DNA from 3 places in the Methylomonas sp. AM2-LC genome. Region 3 is predicted to be linked to each of the others. Evidence: riboswitches for the same ligand, from Rfam matches in the RefSeq annotation. Region 3 holds a riboswitch; each other region holds the start of a gene.
What was found. A riboswitch is a leader RNA that binds a small molecule or an ion and turns the genes downstream of it on or off. The one in region 3 is predicted to bind cyclic di-GMP.
Positions count from the first base shown of each region.

Region 1: it holds a riboswitch for cyclic di-GMP, as region 3 does, so the genes downstream of both, ABH008_RS04095 (filamentous haemagglutinin family protein) here and ABH008_RS22695 (hypothetical protein) in region 3, are expected to answer to the same signal.
Region 2: it holds a riboswitch for cyclic di-GMP, as region 3 does, so the genes downstream of both, ABH008_RS04080 (hypothetical protein) here and ABH008_RS22695 (hypothetical protein) in region 3, are expected to answer to the same signal.

Region 1 is NZ_CP157005.1:871,385-879,709, forward strand. It holds gene ABH008_RS04090 (POTRA domain-containing protein) at 1-978, shown strand, start outside; cyclic di-GMP riboswitch class I at 1,798-1,874, shown strand; gene ABH008_RS04095 (filamentous haemagglutinin family protein) at 1,911-8,325, shown strand, end outside.
Region 2 is NZ_CP157005.1:861,008-869,332, reverse strand. It holds gene ABH008_RS04085 (hypothetical protein) at 1-558, opposite strand, end outside; gene ABH008_RS04080 (hypothetical protein) at 646-1,479, opposite strand; cyclic di-GMP riboswitch class I at 1,524-1,603, opposite strand; gene ABH008_RS04075 (hypothetical protein) at 2,197-2,682, shown strand; gene ABH008_RS04070 (EAL domain-containing protein) at 2,704-4,482, opposite strand; gene dhaL (dihydroxyacetone kinase subunit DhaL) at 4,639-5,295, shown strand; gene ABH008_RS04060 (glutamate-5-semialdehyde dehydrogenase) at 5,742-6,980, shown strand; gene nadD (nicotinate-nucleotide adenylyltransferase) at 6,980-7,624, shown strand; gene rsfS (ribosome silencing factor) at 7,625-7,984, shown strand; gene ABH008_RS04045 (hypothetical protein) at 8,111-8,325, shown strand, end outside.
Region 3 is NZ_CP157006.1:65,379-73,703, reverse strand. It holds gene ABH008_RS22725 (primase-helicase zinc-binding domain-containing protein) at 1-83, shown strand, start outside; gene ABH008_RS22720 (hypothetical protein) at 150-278, opposite strand; gene ABH008_RS22715 (hypothetical protein) at 543-926, shown strand; gene ABH008_RS22710 (glycine zipper family protein) at 1,162-1,377, shown strand; gene ABH008_RS22705 (metal-dependent hydrolase) at 1,403-1,957, shown strand; gene ABH008_RS22700 (hypothetical protein) at 2,298-3,083, shown strand; cyclic di-GMP riboswitch class I at 3,157-3,243, shown strand; gene ABH008_RS22695 (hypothetical protein) at 3,327-3,704, shown strand; gene ABH008_RS22690 (NF038129 family PEP-CTERM protein) at 3,820-4,509, opposite strand; gene ABH008_RS22685 (YbaB/EbfC family nucleoid-associated protein) at 4,767-5,141, opposite strand; gene ABH008_RS22680 (conjugal transfer protein TraG N-terminal domain-containing protein) at 5,185-8,286, opposite strand; gene ABH008_RS22675 (conjugal transfer protein TraH) at 8,292-8,325, opposite strand, start outside.

The DNA of each region.
Region 1 (8,325 bases), on a different replicon from region 3:
CTGGTTAACTCTTTGCATTACGATAATTTATGGCAAGAAATGCACAGTGCCTCACTGATGTATCAGGTTTCTCCGGAAAACAGTGCAGAAGTGGATGTGTGGGCCGGTACCTATGCGCTACCAGTATTTGATAATGGTACGCGACTGGCTATGTATACCGTGCGTTCGGCTTCTAATTCACAAATCGCCAGTGCCGGTGCTTTGTCGGTAATCGGTAACGGTACTATTTACGGCTTACGTTTGGTCAAGCCATTGCCAGCAGTGGATAACTATTACCATACCACTACGCTAGGGGTCGATTATAAGGATTTTAAAGAAGATTTAAACCTGATTGGTGCAGATGCGATAAGAACGCCAATTGCCTATACGCCTTTTTTAGCCCAATACAGCGGCAGTTTTCGTGGCAAAGAAAGCATGAACAGTTTTGATCTGGCTCTGCATTTTTCGGTACGCGGCTTAGGTAACGATCAAACCCAGTTTGCCAACAAACGCTATCTGGCCAGTTCAGGTTTTATGTATTTGTTTGGCGATTACAAATTTCAGCATGATTTACCATATGGAATGGAAGTAACCTCGCATGTTACTGCGCAAGCTGCAGATTCACCTTTGATCAGCAACGAACAATATTCTATGGGTGGCGCAACCAGTGTGCGTGGCTATTACGAAACCCAGGCATTGGCAGACAATGGTGTGTTTGGTTCCGTGGAATTGCACTCACCGCATTTAGAGCCCATAGAATGGGAAGCTGTGAATAAATTGTTGTTAAGTAGTTTTTTTGATATTGGCAAAGGCTGGGTAAAAAGCCCTTTACCAGGAAGCGTCCATAGCTATGATCTGAGCAGTGCCGGGATGGGTTTACGCTTTCAGGTGTTAAAGAAAATAACCGGTGCATTTGATGTAGGGGTGCCGTTTACCTCAATCGGTCGGGTGTCCAGTGGTAATCCGCGCATACATTTTAGTGTAGCTACCGATTTTTAAGCGCTGTATTAATCGTTGCAAAAGTTTTTGCAGTCTATTTTTTAAGGCTGAGAATGAAAAAGATCGTTTGTCTTGAGTTAGTTGAAGGATGGGAGGTGTTTTTCATGCGAGAACGTATGAAACAATTAATATCGGAAATAGGCATTTATTCCTTATTATTCAGCGTAGGGTGGTTTCGGTGCGCATTAAGCATTGATCTCTTATCTGCGTATCGTAACCCATCAGCAAAAGAAATCCGCTACCTGACATAAATTAATGAGTGTGCGCGAATTAAACTGAAGTTTTTACAAAAAAATATTGATTTTGCTAGGTTAGGTTGAATGAAAATGAAATCCAGCTTCGAAGCTTACCATTCATGGGGTTAGGTATATCCGTGTTTCTGTTGGGATGGTCGTTTAGCTAAAATTTGTGGATAGCCAGATATATGCATATATTAATATCCCTATCAAAGTTTTCGTATTGAAATTACCAGATAATAAATAGAATTGTGACAATTTTATTACAAATATATTACGAGTTTAGTCGTAAAATTTTTTTTGAAAAAATCAACACAAATAATTAATGTATTTTTAATATATAGTACTTTGGTACAGTGTTAAATTTACTGTTAAAATATACAATAATAATTAAATATTAACAGAATATGTTTTAGGTTTAGCCTGTTTTGGTATATCTGCAATGGCACTTTATAAGCGGCCTTGCTTGAAATTTAAACCAAACCATAAATTCAGGCTGCATGGATTTACGTAACTGCTCATTCCGGCATCAAAAGTCCGGTAGCTAACCAACTGGGTGAGTAGCAACAAATTGACAAAAATGGTGTGTAAAAGCTAAACCCGTTGTGAAGCGGGGGCAGAAAGCTGCGGGTCTTCAAGCAAGATAGCCGGGTCGCCGCATAATGGAATTAATGCTCAGAGATAAAGGCGAGACCTATGTCCAGTAAACAGCTGACTACCAATAATAACGCGATAAGTTTTTTCAAATTAAAACCACTGGTTGCCGTTGTTCGGGTTGTGCTGGCAGGAGGTTTGTTCTCTGGGCCGGTACATGCGGAGTTGCCAGTGCCGGTTATTGATAATTGGCAAACGTCTGGTAATTCTGATTTTACCAGCGACGGCACAAATATGGTGATTACTCAGCATACTCATAATGCAATTCTAAATTGGCAACACTATAATGTGGGTGCCAATAATACCGTGCAATATAAACAGCCCGATGGCACATCGGTATCTCTTAATCGTATTTATGACATGAATGCCAGCAGCATTCTCGGTCATATCACTGCAAATGGTCAAGTATACCTGGTTAATAATAATGGTTTTGTCTTTGGCAATGGTGCTGTAGTCGATGCCAGTACTTTTGTCGCCTCAGCTTTAAACATCAGTAGCGAAACCATACAAAACGGTCTGGTTGCTGAGTTTAACGATACCACTACGATCAGTCATTTGGGTTCCGCTGCTTTAAACGGTGATTTAGACACAACGAAAAACGCTACAGCGACCACTGTTAATCCCAATGGTTTTATCAGAGTGGATAATGGCGCCAGCATACACGTTTCCGCCAATGGTCAAATTATTTTAGCGGCTCCAACCGTTACCAATGCCGGAAAAATCAGTGGTGACAGTCATGCGCAGATTATTCTGGTAGCTAGTAAAGACAAGGTTTATTTACAACCAGTTTCAGCCACTAGTCCGTTTGCGGGTTTGCTGGTAGAAGTTGGCACAGGCGGCAAGGTTACCAATCAGGCCGCTGGTGATATTTCGGTACGGGAAGGTAATGTTACCTTAGCCGGTTTTGCTGTTAATCAATCCGGTCGGATTTCTTCAACAACCTCTGTCAATGTAAACGGTTCCGTACGTTTATTGGCACGCGAAAATTTAAATAATGGCCCTGTGCAAGTTGATAGTTCAGGTTATTTAGTGCCTGGCCAAACTGTGCGTAGCGCCGATTTGGGTGATGGATTGAGTACGCAGTCCAGCGTTACTTTTGGTACTAACAGTTCAGTGACTATTTCGCCGGATGCTAATAGTGGTACTGCGATTACTGAGCAAACCCAGCCAAAATCCTATATAGAGGCTAGTGGTAACATTATCGACATGAAACAGGGTGCCTCGATAGTGGCGCCCTCAGCCAATGTTAATTTCACGGCTTTGGATAATAACAATCTAGCCATTATCAGTCAAAGACCCAGTTCACTCATTTCCCCTAGCAATACAGGGCGTATTGACCTGGAGAAAGGTTCCTCTATTGATGTTTCCGGTTTGCAAGCTGTGCAAATGACGATGGAAAGCAATGTACAACAGGTTTCGGTAGAAAGTTATAATTTGCGAGACTCCCCATACCAACGTGGCGGAGTGTTGCAAGGTGAAACAGTGCTGGTGGATGTGCGTAATCTGCCCACTATCATTGACGCTGCTGGTGCAGTTTCAGGGATGCATCACAGCGTTTATGAGCGTATGACCTCAGGTGGAACCATAAATCTAAAGGCCAGTGGCGACGTGATTGTTAATAACGGCGCTTCGCTAAATATTGCTGGTGGTTGGCTGGATTATCAGTCAGGCTATATTGCTACCACCCAATTATTATCCAGTACCGGACAATTAGTAGATATCAGTCAGGCAGATCCAAATCAGCACTATACACAAGTTTTTGGTACTGTCTCAGAAGGTAATGTTAAATGGAATGATTATACCAAATACAGTGTACAAGGCACGGTGGCAGGTTATTATCAGCAAGGTTATGTGCAGGGTGAGGCTGCGGGTACCTTGAATGTGCAGGCGCCCGTCATGGTGTTTGGTGGCGATTTAAATGCGCATGCAGTTAACGGCGCTTATCAAACTGGCACGCCGGTAACCGGAGGCAGTTTTTATTTTAATCAGGATGATAATGTCAGCAATGGTAGTGCGGCACTCTCCAACCAGAATGTACTTTTTCAAGCATCCAAACCTACGGTCAACTTTGGTGTCAACGATGTATTGCCGCAAAGCAGTGGTCAACCTCTGGCTATGCAATTGTCCAGTGCTTTAATCAATGGCTCCGGCCTGGGTCATATTTTAATCAAGACCGGTGGTAATATTACGGTTGGCAAGGATGCAGCGATATCTATGCCTGCTTTAAGCTCAATAGAGCTGGATGCTGGCAGTATCAATATTAATGGTAGCATCCATACCTCAGCAGGAAGTATTACCCTTAATAGTTTGGCGGTAAACAGTAACAAGGGGCTTATGGATATAGCTGCCAATTCACTATTAGATGTATCTGGCAGTTGGGTGAACAATTTACAAAATGGCGCAACCTTTCAGTCAACTAAGCCTGCTATTATCGATGCCGGCACGATTAAGTTATCTGCAAGCAGTGATCTAAATATTCATCAGGGGGCAGCAATTAAAGCCGATGGCGGTGCCTGGTTAAGCACTGCCGGACGATTGACTTCAGGTGCTGGTGGTGCTATTGCATTAACTGCGGGTGTCGGGGGCACTTCATATTTTGGGACTCTAGAACTGAATGGTCAGCTGGAAGCGTATGGATTGAATAAGGATGGTAGCTTATCGGTAACGACCAGCCAAAATATAGATATTGGCAATACTGTGCTGGATAAAACCGCATTAACGCTGGGTGTCAATGGCGATAATCATTTTAATTTTTCCAGTGCTTTGGCATTCAGTACCCTGACGCTGAATAGTAATGATGGTAGTGCCAGTCAACTCAGGCTGGAAGCGAATACCCAGTTATTATTAGAACAACAAAATAAAATCCTGACCGGCAACTATCAGCAGCAAGCCAGTGCAGATTCTATTGCTGCTTTTAGTCAAATAACAACATTACCCCACGCTTTGTTGGCACCCGAAACACTTAATTTAAGTGGCTATGCCGGTATAACGCTGGACACTGGTAGCGCTATCACTTTTGGTACTGGCAGCCGTTTTGATGCAAACGGCACAGTTAACTTGACATCTAAAGCAGGTAACGGAATTTATATTGATGGCACTATAAATGCGCTAGCCGGAAATATAGCTGTCAATCTTAAAGCTAATCAGGGAGCATATAATTCAAAACAGACCATTTGGTTAGGTGCAAATGCAGTTTTAAATACCCAAGGTATGACGCTGTTGAATGATCCTAATGCCCTTAGCATCAGTACCGGTAGTGTCTTGAATGGTGGTAATGTGTCTTTGCAGGCGCAAATTGGTTATGTGGTGATGGAGAAGGGATCACAAATTAATACTTCTGGCACTAATCACCAATTTACTGTGGCTGTCAGCAACACTGATGCGCCAGGATTTCACTACGAGTTTCCTGTAATCGGCTCAAATGCCGGTAATATCAGTATCACTGCTGCGGAAGGCTTGGTACTGGATGGTACGTTTTCTGCGCATGCCGGTTCTGCTAGTAACAGCGGCGGCAGTCTGGCTGTAACCCTCAATCGAAACAACCGTGGTGATAATCAAGCTGGCGATTTACCAACTAATGCTTTGCAACTGAATGTAGTGCAGGCTTATCAGCAACTATTGTCCCATAATCAAGGTTTTGGTACCGATTTAAACGGTTTTTTGGGACAGGCAACAATAAGTAGTGAGCAAGTGACGCAAGCAGGTTTTGATAATCTGCAATTGACGGTACCTAATCAATCCACTGGTGTGCAGGGCACAGTACAATTTGAGGGAGATGTTACTTTAAAAACGGCTTCCAGTATTAATATCGATGCGCCTAGCATTGCCTGGAGCGGACTGAATGGCAGTAACTCTGGTGTAGTTAAGTTGGACACTTCTCTGTTAGAGCTGGGTTCTTCCTCCATCCAGTCACAGAATAGTACGCCCATCACCGGCGGTGGTACCCTGCAAACCACTAGTAACGTCAACTGGACACAATTAAACGGTGCCTTGGAGTTAACCGGCTTTAATCAGGTAAATTTAAGCAGTGTGCATGATTTACGCGCCGTGGGCGTGGTATCAGCTACTGATAAAACCGTCATTGGCGAATTAACCACAGCAGCCAATCTGAATTTGCATGCCAGTCAGATATATCCGAGCACATTGACTAATTATACCTTTAATGTCATTGGCGATAATGGTCAGATTACTATTTCAGGTAGTAATACCGATGTTACCCCCTTGGCGGCAGATGGCAAATTGACCATCAATGCCGCGGTGATTGATCAAAACGGTGTATTAAAAGCGCCGTTGGGTAGCATAGCTATGAATGCCAGCAAATCTATGGAATTTTCTGCTAACAGTGTTACCTCTGTGTCTGCGGATGGAAAAACTATCCCGTTTGGGGTAATTTCTAATGGCTTATGGGAATATCCGTTAACGGACCAAAGCGGAAACACTTCCTCTTTAGTGTTTGATACTAAAACCACTGCAGGCTATGTCGCTGTGGGTGTGAAAGACCTAAGTTTTAATTCACCTGTCATCAAATTTGATACCGGTAGTGTGGTAAATGTTGCTGGGGGCGGGGATTTGATTGCAGCTGAATTTCAGGCGGGTTTAGGTGGTAGCTCTGATTATCTGGCTAACAGTAAAGGCTTTGCTATTTTGCCCAGCTTGGGTTCATCCTTGGCTCCTTATGATCCGAATTATTCTGCAAGCTTTAACTACGACCCACGCACCACTGTTTACTTAAGTGGCTATGGTGATCTTCCTGCAGGTTTTTATACTATATTACCGGCAGCCTATGCAGTTTTGCCGGGCGCATATCTAGTCACGCCAGTGGCTAATACGACCGATCAATCCAGTACTACCTATCTGGCTTCTGGTGTTCCGGTAGTTTCTGGATATGAAACTATTGCAGGCACTAATATTCATGATTCGCGAACCAGTGGCTTTATGGTGGAAACCAGTGCTCAGGTAAAGCAGCACTCTTTTTATAATATTCAGACCGCAAACAACTTTTTTACCGCTAGTGCTAACACAAACAATACCAGTCTGCCTTTGTTGCCTAACGATAGTGGTCAAATATCCATCGATGCAACGACACAGTTACTACTAGATGGCACTTTTAACGTGGCTTCTGCGCATGGTGGTAAAGGTGCCAAAATGGATATTTCCGCGCCACTGATTAAAGTTGTGACCAGTGCCAATTATGCGGCAACTCCAGGCACGCTGGAATTAGTGGACACCCAGCTGAATAAGTTGCATATTGATAGTCTACTGTTAGGTGGTACCCGCGTATTCAACAATCAAACCGGGGATACTACGCTCACCGCTTCGGCAGACAGTGTAAGTTTCGATACCGGTGTGTCCTTAAAGCAGCTTGATCTGATGGCTGCGGCCAAAAATACCGTTGAAGTGTTAGGTGGTGCGGACCTAACGAGTAGCGGTAAAGTGAATACTGGAGAATCTTTAGTCAATGTTACTGGCGATAGTGCTCTGTTGCGAGTTTCTGCCGACAATCAGATAACCATCAATCATAGCCAGTTATCCGGTGTAGCTGGCGTGGTTAAAATTGATAAAGATGCAAACATAACAGCTAGCAAATCCATATTACTGGATGGCAGTTATTCTACCCAGTTGAACGGCAATGTTAATATTAAAAATGGTTCTTTAAGTTTGGCAGCTAATAGTATTAATCTGGGTAACATTAGTGCGGTAAGCACAGACCCTTCGTTGCCACAGCCGTTAAATTTGTCTAATGATGTTTTAGCTGCTTTTGGTGCTGATACCCTGATTTTAAATAGTCGGAGTGCAATAAACTTATATGGCACTGTTGGCGAGTTTGATAGTCTTGGCAATCAACATCCGTTAAGTTTTAATAATTTGGTGTTGAATACAGCGGCTTTATCCGGTTTTAATCAACGTCGGAATGCCGTAGAGTTAGAAGCGACTAACTTAACTCTGGAAAATACTCAAAATGCATCATCAAGCATTGCTGGTAAAGGCCTCGGTATACTGGATGTAATAGCAACAAACTTTATACAGGGTAATGGCGTTGTTAATGTAGATGGCTTTAGAACAGTTAATGTTACTGTTGCAAATGAATACAATGCCACAGGTAATGGCACATTAAATGTGGCTGGCAATTTAAATTTAAGTGCAGCGGCTTTGACCACTACTGCGGGTGATAAACTTAATATTAATGCTACGGGCTCAAATGCTAATGTAGTAATTAGTGGTAACGATAATACTACGGTTTATAATTCCAGCGAATATGGCGGTGCTATTGCGCTGAATGGCAACTCTATAACCCTGAATAATGCCAATGTATTATTACCCTCTGGTAATTTAAGTCTGACGGCCAAAAGCGGTGATATTTTGGTGGAAGGCCAAAGTAAGCTGAATCTGGCGGGGGCTGCCGTTAATTATGCGGGTAGCTTGCAATATACCCCAGGCGGTACTTTTAGTGCAAACG
Region 2 (8,325 bases), on a different replicon from region 3:
AACACTACCGTTACTAGCTGAAGAAAACTGAGCTGAATCGACGTCTGAGAAACCTACATCAGCCAATTGACCGGTAGTGGCAAGTGATACAGTACCACCAGTACAATTAGAAATTGCACCAACAACAGCAGCGCCAGTTTGGCAAGCTGTTACATTAGGAGCAGTGGCTTCGTTAACAAAAAACTGTAATGTACCGTTTGCATTTTTAAGCGCATTGATAGAACCGCCACCATCACGTTTGTGCATCACCAAATAAGGTGTTGTCAGGTTAGCGTTAGTACCTGCGTTAGAGCAGACATAAACGAATGCTGAATTGGTAGAATCGGCAATTTTGTAAACTGGGCTTACGCTAGTATTACATTCGCTACGCAACGCTTCTTCCAGGAAAGGAGTAGCAGCGGAAGAACCAGTGATATAGCCTTCTGTTTTACCGGCGGCATTGATTGCAGTCCAGTTTGGTGTACCAGCACCTGTTAAGGGTACTGCTACAGCAGTAAATGCTTGCGCTTGACCAGCGAAAGCCGCTGCAACCGCAGTTGCTAAGATTAATTTTTTCATGATTTTTCTCTGAAATTGTTGTATTCAAGGTAAGCTGAAAAGCCAGCACATTTGCTGACTTTTCAGTTTGTCTAGGCTAGCGAGTAATTATTTACGACGATTTAAACGCAACATGCCTAACAGACCAGCGCCAAACATCCACACAGCAGCAGGAACAGGTACTGCTGAAGTAGGTGCTATAAAAGACAGAGTATTGCCGCTTAAAGATACAGCGCCCAATACAGCTGCATCACCAGCCAAATACTCTGCTACTGTAACTTTATGCGAACCTGTACCTGAAGTTACATTAGTGCTGGTATCCAAATACAAACTGATTTGTGAACCATAAGCAGCAGTTGGATCATAAGTTGCATTCACACCGCTCAAACCAGCGTATATGCCAACAGGTGAATATTGGTTACCACCAGCATTGGTAAACTGACCATATGTACCGTTTGCAGGAGCATTGGTAACTAAGGAGCTGTTTCCGCCGGCAGAAAGATTAATTTCACCAGATGCGATAGATGAAGCTTGTTTTTCTACTGAGCTTACTACACCAGCCAAGCTTTGTGTCAAATAACCAATGTTAGTGTTACCAGTTTGCAACAGATTGTTGCCACCGCCATCCAGAACTAAATAGCTAGTAGTAGCAGCATTCATGCCGTTAGTAAAAGCAGTCCAGTTGCTGTCAGTGCTCAGGTCATAAGAAGATGCGAATGCTGACAAACCTGAAGTTTGGATTTGAGCCATAGTAACGCCCAAATCGTAGTTAAAAGTTCTACCTACGCTACCATCTGTATTAACATAGCTTGAATCATACACAGACAAGAAAGCTTCGTTGCCTGTAGCTGGAACAGAGTTGTTAGCCAAAGACGCGTTTGCAACACCAGAGGCAGTTGCCATCAGTACTGCAGCAGCAAGCAAAGTTTTTGTAAATTTCATTTGTAAATCCTTATGTTTTAAAATTAAAAAATCTAAACACATAAGTTGACAGCCCAGCCATCTTAATAATTCAAGATCTGTAACTTTCCGCCCCTACCTCACGACAGGTTTAGCTTTGACACACTTTTGTTTAAACGTTTACTACACCTTTAGAGGTGTCGAGTTCCCCGCTACCATTTTTTATTACCTTATCACCTACTCCCTAACCTCTTCCTTATCCTCTTCCCTGTTCGTGCCATCCATGCTCCCTAGTACACTCCAAAAACCTTTAGCCTGACCGATACTCACGGCATTCTGTGATACACCACGAATTATTCCACACCGATATGGTGATTTTCGTTACACATCCGTGACAGTTTGCGGAAATGTAATACAAACACACATCAAATCGACTTGTTCGCTACGTCGAATTGCAACAAGCAAGCACAGTAAGTAAATAGTGGTTAAATTGATCGAGTTGCTTGCTGTTTGGCTGTCTCTTTATGTGCGGCAGATTATTTCAGAACTAATCGTGGATTACGGTTACACCCTAGTGACAATTCGCGAAAACACCCCACAGATGTATTACACTTACACCCCCGCTCTGCTGACTTAAGCCATATAAAACAGCAATTGTTATAAATCTGTAACATTTGTGCTTTACACTTCCCAGCCGTACTCGGGGTTGGTACCCGGTTTTTTTGCACGTACCGTGTGCATAACGGAAAAGGATCTGCATTGAACGAAAACGACTATTTGCTGGACGATAAAAAACATATCGTCTCTATGCGGCTGAATAATGCTGATCGCATATCTATGCGCTCTACAGCTGCGCGCCTGTTTGTGCGCGAATCGGAATTGTACCGCTTTGCTGTGTATCATTTATTACACAGACTGCATCGCTTACACGATGAGTCTAGCTCTGGCAGTGATTTACTCCCCTTGTTTCTGGAATTCCGCGAGGAACTTAATTTCCACCTGGGTTTAAAAAAGAACCAGTTGTTTAAAATCTTTAATGGTAAAAACACCGCTCCGGATAAATTTGTGGCCATGTCAGATATAGAGCTGTTGTTACTGCCACACCATGCAGTACGCCAACGCCTGTTACAAACCGCCGATGCCAGCAAATTTAAACAGGCCAATACGTCAACCTGGCTGGAAGCTTATTTACTGGATAAGTATCGACTTGAACAGCCAGAAGATAAAATGGTCGTTGAAGATTAACCAGAGTGACAGCATTGCGCTTTAATACTGCTGATACCAACTGACTAGCTCCGCCTCGGCCATCGGCTTGGCAAAATAATAGCCTTGCACTTCGTGACAGTGGTAGGCAAGCGCACAATTTAGTTCTGCAACCGTTTCCACACCTTCTGCCACCGTTTGCAAACCCAAATTATCCGCCAGCGCAATAATAGCCTTTACTATGGCCTGATTTGCCGGCGTATTTTCTATATTACGAATAAAGGATTGATCGATTTTAATGCGGTCAATCGGAAACTTTCCTAAATAACTAAGACTGGAATAACCGGTACCAAAATCATCTATAGCCAGTTTAACGCCCTGACTGCCTAATTCGTTTAGGGTTTGCACCGCCAATTCGGCACGCTTCATAATCCCGCTTTCTGTCAGCTCCAATTCCAAATATTGTGCATCAATACCGGTGTCTTGAATAATGCTCTTTACCTGCTGGCAAAATGCCGGTTGTTGAAATTGTAGTGCCGAGATATTAACCGCCATACGCAATGCGGGTAAGCCTTGTTGCTGCCAACGCAATTGTTGCAGACAGGCCGCTCTAAGCACCCATTCGCCTATGGGTACGATTAACCCCGTTTCTTCGGCAATGGGGATAAATGTAGCTGGCGACACCATGCCTAAATGGGGATGATGCCAGCGTAACAAGGCTTCTACACCAATAATTTGGCGATCACTTAAACGGATTTGCGGCTGAAAAAAAAGCGAAAACTCATTGGCTTCCAAAGCCATGCGTAATTGGGTTTCTACCCCCATGCGACTGATTTTACCCGATTCCATTTCCGGGCTGTATATCATGTACGCATTACGTCCGCGCTCTTTTACTTCATACATGGCTGCATCGGCTTTGCGGATTAAGCCATCAATATCTTCTGCATGTTTGGGATAAAAAGCCATGCCCATACTGGCGGTAATTTTTATGTCACGACCAAAAACCGGCATAGGCAATTGCAGTTGATCAATAATAGTTAACAGCACTGCTTCAGCATCTGTCTGGTGATTAATATTTTGCAAAATCACCACAAACTCATCCCCACCCAAACGAGCGACCGTATCCGATTGACGAACACTGGATAGTAAGCGCTCAGCAGTAATCATCAATAAACGATCACCAAAGCTATGCCCCATACTGTCGTTAATAAATTTAAAGCGATCCAAATCAACAAATACCAAAGCCAATACGGTTTTGTTGCGTGCCGCATTTTGACAGGCTTGTTGCAGACGATCATTGAATAGTAGGCGATTGGGTAAACCGGTTAGCTGATCGTAATGCGCCAGCATATAAAGATCGCGTTGACGACGCAAAGTAATACATTCCAGTAAGGCGTGGCCAGTTGCCATGCCGACATAGATGCCGTCTTCCAGCACGATAAAACCGCTAACCATATGCCGCATACCGGCATCCAGAATAATTTTGGAAATGTCATCAATATTGGCATTGATATCAACAATAATAGGATGAGCGTCCATAATTTCTGCAATAGATGTTTTATGCAGCAAATCTCTGGCAAACGGGCGGAGAAAAATTTCTGTCATCCGCCCACGGTCGATAATGCCAACCGGGATATGATTTTTGTCAATAATCACTACCGCCAGTAACTCTTCGTTGCTGATAAAATGATCCAACACTTCTACACAACGGGTTTTTATGCTGATGGGTTCTACATAGATCAATAGATGTCTGACGGAAAAAGAGAACTCATCCTCTCCGAACGGTTGCTTTTTAACATCGTTTAGAGCAATATCGAATGAGTCTATTGGGAAAAACATCATGTTTTTTACACCCATTAAAAAAAGTTTCTTTAAATTAAAGCACTTATTTATGACGATTTAATTACAGCGCCTTTTAGGCAAATCAACGGTTTTTATTCCTCCTTAGCAGTTTTATAATTCCCACTCAGCCTATTATCTTGTTTGTTTGGAAACATTATGACCATTACCCCTAAAGTATTTCCTGTTTTAATTGCTAACATCAAACAGTCCCTTGACAGTCAGGCTGAGTCTATAACCGCACTTGATGAGGCCATCGGCGATGGCGATCATTTGCTCAATTTACAACGTGGCTTACAGGCTTTGGAAGCCAACAGTGCCACCATTAGCCTGTTATCCTGGCCTGAAGCCTGGCAGAAAATAGGCATGCTGTTAATGTCGTCTGTCGGCGGCGCCTCCGGCTCTTTGTATGCCACTTTATTTTTAAGTTTACACAAACACAGCAGTGATCGGTGTTTGGATTTTCCTCACTTTTCACAAATATTTTCCCTAGCCATTGCGGCGGTAAAACAACGCGGCAAGTCTGATGTAGGCGAAAAAACCCTGTTGGATGTATTAATTCCTGTTGCCCATTGCTTACAACAGAGCGCGGAGGCTAATCAGGATTTAACACTGGTTTTAGATAACCTTTGCCAGGTGGCGGCAACGGGTGCAGAAGCCACTCGCGACATGCTCGCCACTAAAGGCCGGGCATCGTTTTTAGGTGAACGTAGCCGTGGCCATATTGATGCTGGCGCTAAAACCGCAGAACTAATGATATCCGCCGTAGCTAGCGTGTTGAAAAGCGAAATTGCAGTGGGCCAGATTAAACCATAGAACTAAGAGTGTAGTAAGCATTAACTTTCCGGTTTGGCTCAACCCGTTTGTATTAATTTTCTTCCGATACGTCGCCCGTTGATTGGCACATCTACGAATTACACGCCTTGTAGGATATACCAACCAACGAGCGGCGCATCAATCTTGCACAATGTGCGCCACCTATACAGGAAAGTAATTTTTAAGCAAATTCTTAGTCAGCATACTTATTGTGCAAACACTGACAAAACCCTGATTTAACAGGTATAATACTGAGATGCTACTTACTTAAGAAACATTTATACATTCAATGACGTAGGCTGGGTTGAACAAAGTGAAACCCAGCCTACGGCCTATACCACACATACCTATAGGCTATAGTTATATAAAATATACCCTTAAGAAAGCGCCATTCGTATAATACCCTTTTTATATTTATCGGACAGTGTGTGAATACTAAAGAATACATGCAGCAATTGGGGCAGCAAGCCAGACAGGCCGCCAGAGAGATTTGCAAAGCCGACACTGGCCAAAAAAATCGCGCCCTGTTGAACATAGCGGAAGCAATAACAGCTGCCAGCGCCACCTTAAGCGTGGAAAATAGCAAAGATCTTCAGGCCGGCCGTGCTAATGACATGGATGCAGCCTCGCTGGATAGACTGGAATTAACACCTCAGCGCATGCAAGCCATGATAGATGGCTTAAAACAGGTTGCAGCCTTACCCGATCCTGTGGGTGAAATTACTGACTTGAGTTTCCGACCCAGCGGTATTCAGGTGGGTAAAATGCGCGTGCCACTTGGAGTGATTGGTATTATTTATGAATCGCGCCCCAATGTTACTATTGATGCTGCGGCTTTGTGCCTTAAAGCAGGCAATGCCTGTATTTTACGCGGCGGTTCCGAATCCTTACACTCTAACCGCGCCATTGCCGCCTGTATTACACAAGGATTGCAGGCTGCGGGCTTACCTGCTGAGTCTGTACAGGTCGTAGAAACGGCAGACCGAGCAGCCGTGGGTGAACTGATTACCATGAGCCAGTATGTCGATGTGATTGTGCCGCGCGGTGGTAAAAGTCTGATTGAACGTATCAGCCGCGAAGCCACTATTCCAGTGATAAAACATTTAGATGGTATCTGCCATGTGTATATTGATGGTAAAGCTGACATCCAAAAAGCGGTGGCGATTGCACTCAATGCCAAAACCCATCGCTATGGCGTGTGTAATGCAATGGAAACTTTATTAGTCGCCGAAAGCATCGCCGTTGAAATTTTACCCATTTTGGCAGCATTGTTTGCTGAAAAACAGGTGGAACTAAGAGGCTGCCTGAAAACCTGCTCTCTGCTTGATAATTGTGTACGAGCCACTGAAGCAGATTGGCATACTGAATATCTGGCCCCGATTCTATCAATTAAAATTGTTACTGATATAGACGAAGCTCTTAGTCATATAAACACTTACAGTTCGGCCCATACCGAAGCGATTGTTACTGAAGATTACAGTCTGGCACGACGTTTTTTACGTGAAGTCGACTCCAGTTCGGTTATGGTGAATGCCTCTACGCGTTTTGCCGATGGTTTTGAATATGGCTTGGGCGCTGAAATTGGCATTAGTACCGATAAATTACATGCCAGAGGTCCTGTAGGCTTACACGGCCTGACTTCTGTGAAATTTGTAGTTTTGGGTGACGGTCATATCAGGCACTGATGATTGGTATTTATGGTGGCACCTTTAATCCTGTCCACTACGGGCATTTGCGCACAGCAGTAGAAGTAAAAGAACGGCTGGCACTGCAGCATATACGCATGCTGCCTTGTCGCTTGCCTGCACATCGACAACAACCTGAAGCATCTCCCGAAATGCGCCTGTCCATGCTGGAACTGGCCATTTCTGCAACCCCAGGCTTGCAAGTTGATCAGCGCGAACTACAGCGACCGGGACCGTCTTATATGGTAGACACTCTGCAATCTTTACGCACCGAATTTGCAGAGACGCCTTTAATTTTGATTATTGGTAGCGATGCATTTGCCGGATTGGAAAGCTGGCATGAATGGCAGCGACTGTTCGAATATGCGCATCTGGTGGTTGTTACCCGCCCCGGTTATATGCCGCAAGCATTGCCACCTGTTTTGCAAACACGCTGGATTGAAGATCAGGCTCTTTTAGCGCACCAGACTGCTGGACACTTGCTTTTTTTAAGCGTTACTCTACTGGATATTTCCGCCACGCAAATTAGACAACTCATAGCCAGCGGCAGCAGTGCGCAGTTTTTATTACCCGATGCTGTTCTGGCTTATATCCAACAACATCAATTGTTCCAACAAACCCCTCCATTACCCTCAGGATATTGAATGCAAAGTAACGAATTAGTTAAAGTAGTTGAAACCGAACTTGATTTACGTAAAGGACTACATATCATCAGCTTGGATGTACAGAATAAAACCAGTATTACCGATTATATGGTAATCGTTTCCGCCAGCTCATCGCGCCATGCCCGCTCTTTGTGCGATTATGTGCAGATAAAGGCTAAAGAACTGGGTGTTCAACCTTTGGGACTGGAGGGACAAACTGGTTCCGACTGGATGTTGCTGGATCTGGGGGATGTAATTTTGCATGTAATGACTGGACAAGCCCGCGAATATTATCAACTGGAAAAATTGTGGTCAGTACCAGCCAGCGCAGAATCTCAGTCTAAAACCGGTGCGCCCTGATCACTGCTACACGATGAGCTTGGGCAAATAAACTGGCAATTGTGACCGCACATTAAAATTATCATTCGCTATAAACTCAAGAATTGCTGATTTCAGTCGATGACAAGGTAATGATTAGGAGGGAATATGAAATATTCATCACTGTGGATTTTTGCCATATTATTACTTGTTATGTTGACGGGGTGTGCCAGTAACGGTTCTAAATATCAGGCCGAATCACAAGGCAAAGTTTTTCGCGCTTCCGGTTTTGCGCGGTTGGAAGAGGGTTTTAATGTACCAGCCAATCAGCGTTGGTTAATGGCAGAGCAAGCCGCAAAGCGAGATGCAAACCGGGATTTGGC
Region 3 (8,325 bases):
CTGATCAAGTTACTAATATTGATTGGTGTGACGTGTTGGTAAGTGATGGTCAAAATGCATTTGATATAAGAGGTAATCTATGACTTCCTATGTTATTGACATAAGTATCGTTGATACTACTCCAGGAAATTCATCTCCGTTTTCCCCGCCTATTGATTGGTCGGGGAATTTTGATGATTATCTTCATTGGTTGCGTTCCAGGTATCGTGTGGACTGTTTTGTTCGGCAACGTCTTGGTATTGCAGCCAAACATTATCAACAGCGTCGTCATCAAACATTTCAGGGGCCTTATACAAAGGTGCTTGTTGAAATTTTAGATGCGATAAATAAAAAGGTGTGAATCATTATGCTTGATTTTTGCACCCCCATTAACCGAACCTGGATTTTCCAGTGTTCGGTTTTTTTTTGGCCATTAAAAACAAATTGAAAGAGCTGTAATTTTCGCCACCTTTCACAGGGACGTTTTTTTGAATTTTGTGCGTTAATACGATTAATTAAATTTTACATTTTTGCACCTATTCAAGGATACAAAGAGGATGGTTATGCTTACGCATCCTAAAAAAACCGCCTGTCAAGAAATAAAATATGCTGGTGTTCCTGCTTTGCCACTGATTTCCCCCTACTTAATTACGGAGGGAAAAAATCAGGTTCGCAAACCGCTGCCGGATCGTCATTCTTCCAATAACTCCTTTGTGGAGCTAATTTTTTGTAGAATCGTTATTACCCTGATTATTTTCAGTACAGGTTGCGCTACAACCAGTGAAAAATGGAGTCCGACTATTAATATGGATAGGGAATTGAATGTCTATAGTATTGACAGGGATTTGCATGATTGCAAAATTCTGGCTAAACAAGCCGTTAAAGATCAAAACGCCAACCCGCTGAAAATCGTGGAAACGGAGCGCAAGCGAAGTGAAGATTTTTAGTCCCCGATAGGCGTAGCGCCGGGCGGGTTATCGCAGCGAAGCGAAGAAAACCTGCAAGGCATCGCGAAACGCCGTCAAGCCATTTGGAGCCTAGCTCTTAAGCCGTTTAGGCGCAAGAGCAGGCGACGAGGGCGAATCGGGGCCGCCGGAGGCATTAAATGGTCGCGTAGTTTTTGCCGCTTGTTGGGGCTGGGATGCCCCTAAACAAGCTTTCGCAAAAATAGCGACTCGCTTGATGTTAAGTGATACGGCTTATGGAACAGTTATCGGTACCACCTTTGGAGCTGTTTTAGGTGGCTTTCTACAAGATCCAGGAATTGGTGCAAGCATTGGTGCTGCAGCCGGAGCCGCTGGGGTGTTGGTCGAGAAATTTTTTCTTTCAGACAACAATGGATTTAAAAATGCATATGTTTACTGTCTTCGATATCGTGGCCATAACGCATCTAAATAACTATCTTTCTAACTAGTGAATCGGTATGTCTCCTTTTGGTCATTATGTAACTGCATCCTCCGTCTCTATCGCGCTTCTAAGATCAAACGAATGGTCACTAAATACGGCTATATCAGAAATCTTCTCAGGATACAGTTTGGAACTTCATTCTTCTGGAGCCCTTCTAATGATTGCATTGGGTATTGTGGCTGGATCAAGAGGTCCAGATCGACTTGAAATACCTTCCTTTAATCCAAAAACTAAAGAACGTCGATCACTGATCCCTCACAGAACATTAACCCATTGGCCTTTTTTTTGGTTTGCAATTTCAATACTTGTCATAACAATTTTCTTAAGCTTTGACGGATTACTTATTCGATCAATCATTTTGTCTATGATTGGGTTTGTTATTGCATGCTGGTTGCATTTGGCCTTAGATATTTTGACTCCAGCCGGAATTCCTTTGTTAAATCCATTTGGAAGAAGAGTAACATTTAACGTTTATAAATCAGGTTCTTCATCAGAGATACTGATTGTTTTAGTGATTATTCTGTTTACTCAGATTTTTCTACCTCCCATTAATTGGTTGGCATTTTTTTAGTTTTGTAGGCAAAATGCATCACTGTGGGAGAGTAATAAAAATTCATACCAAGTAAAAAAGTATCATACTGAATAATAAAGTTGCATACTGGAAAGTCGTTCCGCTATCAACGACAAAATATTAATCTATTGAATTTAATTGTGATCTCAAGTTTTACATCTTTTAGTATGACACTTTATTTTTCGATTATGGATTGATAGTGGAGGTATCAAGGCAAGTCAGTATGCAACTTTATTTTTCCTTCTTACCGCTTTTTTAACAATAGAATGCGGCTTCCGAGCTGTTTCAGTATGAAACTTTATTATTCTCCTACAATCACCTTTTAAATTTTTCGCTTTCGATGGATGTATTAACTGTATTTGCAGCTTCAGAATCAAACTCTTCCAGTCATGTAACTGTTAGAGTCTATTGGTCAACCGGTAAAAATCGTCGCAAGGGGCTTGATGTGACATTGCCCATTTCTTGTTCTGATGCGAGGTCTTCTGCAGAATTGATCGCAATTCGTTACCTTCTGGGTGACGATAATGGTCGTGTCTATTCCCAAAATAGGTCAGGCATTAATCTTAAAATTGTTGTGTCAAAGGGTGCCATAAAAAAAATTTCAAAAAAGTCTTGCGACAAGCATGAATTGATCGAATATGCATATCCAATTCTAACCAGATATGCCGACGCGGTCATTGAAGTTTCCAAAGATACATCATGGTTTCCGGACGATAGTGAGCTTGAATCAATTCCTGTTGTTGATAGTACCGATTATTGTGGTATTGAGAAATATCAAATTGAAGGATTGGGTGAAGTTGCTATTACCAAGCACGCTCTTGAAAGATATGCTGAATATTGCGGAACTATTAATACGCAAAACGCCTGGCGTAATATACTCAGACGACTTAAAGATCGCATTCAGATCGTCCCAATGCCTTCAAACGTAATGAGTCATAAATTGAATAAGTACGGTAAAGCCCCTGAAATATGGAAACACCCAGATGATACTTTGCATTATGTGTTCTCTATTCGTAATAATTGTCGTGTGCTTGTAACCATGTTTTGCAAAGATCCCGATGAATTGCGTACGTTTAAACCGCATATTGAAAACAAAATTTCACATTTAAAAGCACCAAAACAATAGTTTAGAATTGTGAAACACATCATGGTTATTACAGTTTTGTTCACTATAATGTAATCAACTTAAAAAGTTGTGTGACAGAAAATGGCAAACCAGTCGTGAGGCTGGGACGCAAAGTTACCGACCCATGATAAAAAATGTCAGGGGCAGCGGGATTACCAGAGTCGCGAGACTGAAAGCAGTAGCCTCCAGCCCTCCACGATAAACTCCCTCTTCCCTGTCTCACCTAATATCAGGAGACAGCTCATGTTAACCCTTGTAAAAAGCGTTCTTGTTTCAGGCGCACTAATTTATGGCGCGGCCAATATTCCTGGTGTTGACGAAACTAAACCCATTGTTGCTTTTTCACCCAATCATTCGATTCCTGATACATTGGATCACTACAATACCAATCCAAATTTGGAGTTGGCTGCGAATGACTTTGATAATTTTGCTGCCAGTGTACCAGGCGTATTATCAGCAAGGGTTTCTTCGGTTATGCGCTACGGAACTAAGGCTGTCATTATGCCGGATGCCAATTCACGATTAGCTGAACAACAAATGTTTACCCAATTGAGTAGTGCTATTCATCATGTTGGAGAGGCTATTGCTGACGATATGGCTGTTGTTCCCCATGCTCGATGATTGACAATTATTTGAAAGAGAGCTGGTTGAGTCTTAACAACGATACTTCTATGGATAATGTTGAAGCCCACGCTTTCTGCCACTGATGACTGAAGGTGTGGGCTATGCCCGGAACTCAACAACGACGACTTTGTCTTAAACAAAAACCGATGAATGCTGTAGCAAATAACCACAAAGCACCCGGTAGCGGCGTAGCAAGCACTGGCCCAGACATAGCTATTGCCCAAGTGACAGGATTACTAATATCGGCTGTGGCGTGATTCATAGTGAATCCGCCATCAAAAGTATAGGTTAGCAACGAATTAGCCCCGCTTTTATCTGTCGTGGTAAACAGACTTTGACCATTAGCATCGAGTAAATAAACTGAAAATGCATCGGCTATAGTCGCAGTGGGGTCATTATTATTCGTTGTTTCGAAACTAAAGCCTATGGTGTTACCCAAGGTAATAGGTTGGATAACCTCATTATGATGCTGTGTGTTATTAAGGGTAACTGTGGAAGAGAGATTCCCGGTTACATCACCTATTACAGTGGAATTAACCTGCGACTGAATGCCGTCAGTCATAAAGTTGGTAATAGTGACCGAGTTGGGTAGGTGTCCATTGCCAGCGTTAAAATCAAACACTAATTCTGCATTTGTTCCGTTTAAAGGCTTGGTAAAGATTGTCGTGAAAATTTCGTTTGCTGGTGTCACAGGCTGGTTATTGCTAGATGATAATATATCGTTGGCATGTGCGGACATTAACATAAATTGACTACAGATTAGAGCCAACAGATAATGTGTAAAAGTGTTTTTTTGTGCCATTTCGTACTCCTTGTTTAAAGCAGTTTGTATTTCAATTTATAGATAAAACTTAAATAGTTATCTAGATAAATTAAAACGTTCTATAAATTTTTATGGGTAATGCTCTAGTACAATTAGCCTGGTCACCCGTAGAGTATGCAATGAATGCATACCCAGCAACGGACCAATGAGACCACCATTCAGTTAGCCGACCAAGCACCTGAGTAATTTCTGTTTTTATTTGTATGAATTTAAAACTAGTAAACTAGATTTCTCATTTAGGCCGATTTTTTTAGAATATTTTCCAGGTTGTCAGCAAGTTCATCCTGAACTAATTTCATTAACTCCACATCAGCAATGTGAATATCGCTAATACATTGATTGATTGCTGTAACCAGATTTTCTTCAACATTTTCCCAATTTGTCGACAAAAGTTCTTGATCAACATGAATTGATTTTACTTGTCTATTTCCAGTCAGTACGACAGAAATACGATCAGAATCAATGGATTGTTTAAATTCTCTGCTATCAAAATCTTGTTTATAGCTTGCCATTAGCCTTTCAAATTCATTACCAATTTTTTTTTGGTTTTTTTCATAGTCCTTTCTATTCAATTTAATGTCACTGCTAGGTTTCTTTTTTCCGAAACTCATACTAATTTCCTCTTTTTAGGTTGATATTCTGGCTATTTGCCGGTTATTTATTTGAATTACTATCTGGTTTTTCAATTACTGGTACATCGGTATTACTGACAGATCTATGTGCAGGAGCGGGGTTATCACCAGTCACTAGATGGGTTATCGCATCTTGAACCACTGCCACACCAGTATTGCCGGTGACAGCTCCTGCGTGCAGCACTTGTTTTGCTCCGTCTGTGAATTTTTGACCCGCTGATAAGACATCATTGCCAATACCAACTGCAACATCGGCGCCTCCTTTTGCAAGGTTTCCGGCAGCAATTTTTCCGTGCTCATATGTATTACTTGTATCCAAACCATCTACGCCTGTTTTTAATGGATTTGCAGAAGCATAGGCCTTAGCATTTTCACTCTGATCTTTAATTGCTTTAGCACTTGCTTGAACAGATTCAAATGTTAAATTTCCAGTTCCACCGCCACTTACATTAGTTGATGATTTAGTCGCACCACCAGAATTCGATCCTGAAGGGTGATTACCTTTTGACGAACCACCGTGTTCGTATCCAGAATTGTGATTGCCCGTACTACCAATCTTTTTAGATGAACCATGTGAACCATGTGAACCAGGTGAACCAGGTGAACCATCTCCATCAACTTCGTGTTCAATACCATGACCACCTGAACCGTTAAATCGAGATCTAGCTTCCATGTTGGCAGTTTGTTCGGGGCTAACAATATCCCCAATCCCTTTTCCTCCTTGAAATTCATGTGCACCAAAACTAACGCCACTTCCACCACCATTGCTATTTGGCGGCATAACTGCGTCATTAAGTATCTGTGCGGCTGCAGCAGGATCGTGAGCTCTAAGCGTTAAAAATTTATTTAATGCATCAGATTGCTGACCACTTAAAATAGCACTTGAAGCATTAATTGCTTTTGCAGATTGACCCTTTAGATCAGCATAATCGGCACTACCCATACTTGACAGCATTTCTTGATCTGCTAAATTTAATGCACGTATGCTTGATTGTGAACTGGCCAATTTACTAGCCACTTGTTGGAATGAGCCTGTGTATCCTGCACCCATACTTGTTTGTTCAGAAGCTGCTTGGGTGTATGCTTCACTTGCTGCTATGCCTGTCGTCAATGCACTATTGAATGCTTCTGAAGTAGCTTGCATCTTCGCCTTCTCGCTAGTGCTCATTGTTTGTTCGGACTGTTCAGATTGGAATGATGCTGATTGCACATCTTGTGCGGTAGATTGTGATCCATATGTTGCTTGGGCCATATTTCCAAGTATATCCGCTCTTTCTTTAGATGTACCGGCACTGGCTTGAAGTCCCAATGATACAGCCGCTCCAATCATTCTGGCAGGCGTACCTGCCTTTGCCGCTGCACCAGCTGTGTTCTGTATTGATGCAGATTCCTTGTCGCTTAAACTTGACATTGTACTGGTTGATCCGCCAGAACCGACACTCGTACTATTAGCAGCACTTACTTGTGACCCAACGCTCTCTGCTACCTTTTTTCCTACGGCTGTACTTGTACCTGTTTTAGATGAAATTTGATTCATATTTGCCGTTGCTTGCGTAAAGTTTTTGCCTGCTGAACTCGCTGCTTCACGTTTACTTGAGACTGCACTGGACATATCTTGAGCAGTACTGATCATGGTTGATGCCATACCGGTTTTTGTTCCGGCTGTGTTGGCATTAAAGTTTCCTTTGCTATCAACTTTCATAGGAGAATCAACGGTCAATGGAGGGGGGGCCATGCTACCCACATTTGCGCTACTACTCGCGGCAGAAGTCATTCGAGAGGAAAGGTTTGTTGCTGCTACAGCCCCACCATAGACGATCATTAATGAAAGAGCCGGGACGCTTGAAGCCAGCATGCCACCTGCAGATAGCCATGTTTCCAAATTAACATAAAAATCATCATGAATAGCCATGGCCTGTATAGTGCCACCATTTGCTTCTGCTTGAGATGCTAATGCTTTCATTAACCGAGTAACCACTACTGTGATATATAAATTACATACTGCCAGCAATGGACCCCATAAAGAAATCCATAACATCAACTGGATATATCGAGTGATCATTCCAATTCCAGCAGCACCTAAAACCACTAAAAATGCAACAATAGGTGAAATTGCAACTGTAAACATTTCAATAAAAGCGAGTAATGGACGCTCTATTTGATTAAACATGCTTTGTTCACTTGCCCACTGCAAATTCATATTTTCAATAGCAGGTCTTTTTATATAAGCAACGGGGCCATCTCTTAGATAACTTGCTAGTAATGCATTTTGCATCCAAGTTTGGGCATTAATGCCATTCAAAGATAGAGCACTGGCTGCGTTTCCTATTTGATTTGCTGCCGTATCTTCACCATTAGCAATGCCCATGGTTGCAGCAACTTGATTATCCAAAAATGCGGCTCCTGCATCAGTCTTAAAATAATCAGATATCGCTACATACGCATCATTACAGTTCTTCTGTGAAGACGAAGTAGCGCCAGGTAGATTTACATTTATATCCATATTGATTAACGTTGTCGCGAGTGCGGCCCAAAGATCATCCGCTTTGTTTATCTTTTCGCGCGTTACTTCGGGCGGAGCAATTGTTTGCTCAAGATCGAAACCAACACATGTGTCAACGTATTCATTTAATGTCGCGCCTAAATCACCAAGCCCGCTTTGGTCTGATCTTGCTGTTCCATTGGTACCAATCTTTCTTAACTGAAGTAAAACATTCAGTGAATTTAGGTATCCATTCGCTAATAATTGAGCCTGTCCAGGCAAAGAGAATGCGGTTTCAAAGTAGGTTGTCATTGTAACGCCCATTTGCGATACAATTGAAAGTGGCGCAGCAACCCCTATGGGTATGTTTGAAACTACATATACCTGTCCAGTATAAGCATCTTCTATCGTTACAGCATCGTGCGGTATAAACAGAGTCATATACATGACTATCCCTGCAAGCATACTATTTAGTGACAACTGAAACGTAGTAACATACGAAGTTGCCGTAATTATTGTCCCCAGAATAAACCCTGATGCAATCAGTTTGTCCATGATATTGCCATTAAATATCATTGCCACACCATTAAAAGCGCGGTATAACATCTCTGCATCGCCGATACTGATTATATTGAAGCTCATAATTTTTATTTAGTTTGGTTTTGTAATCTATTCTTGAGT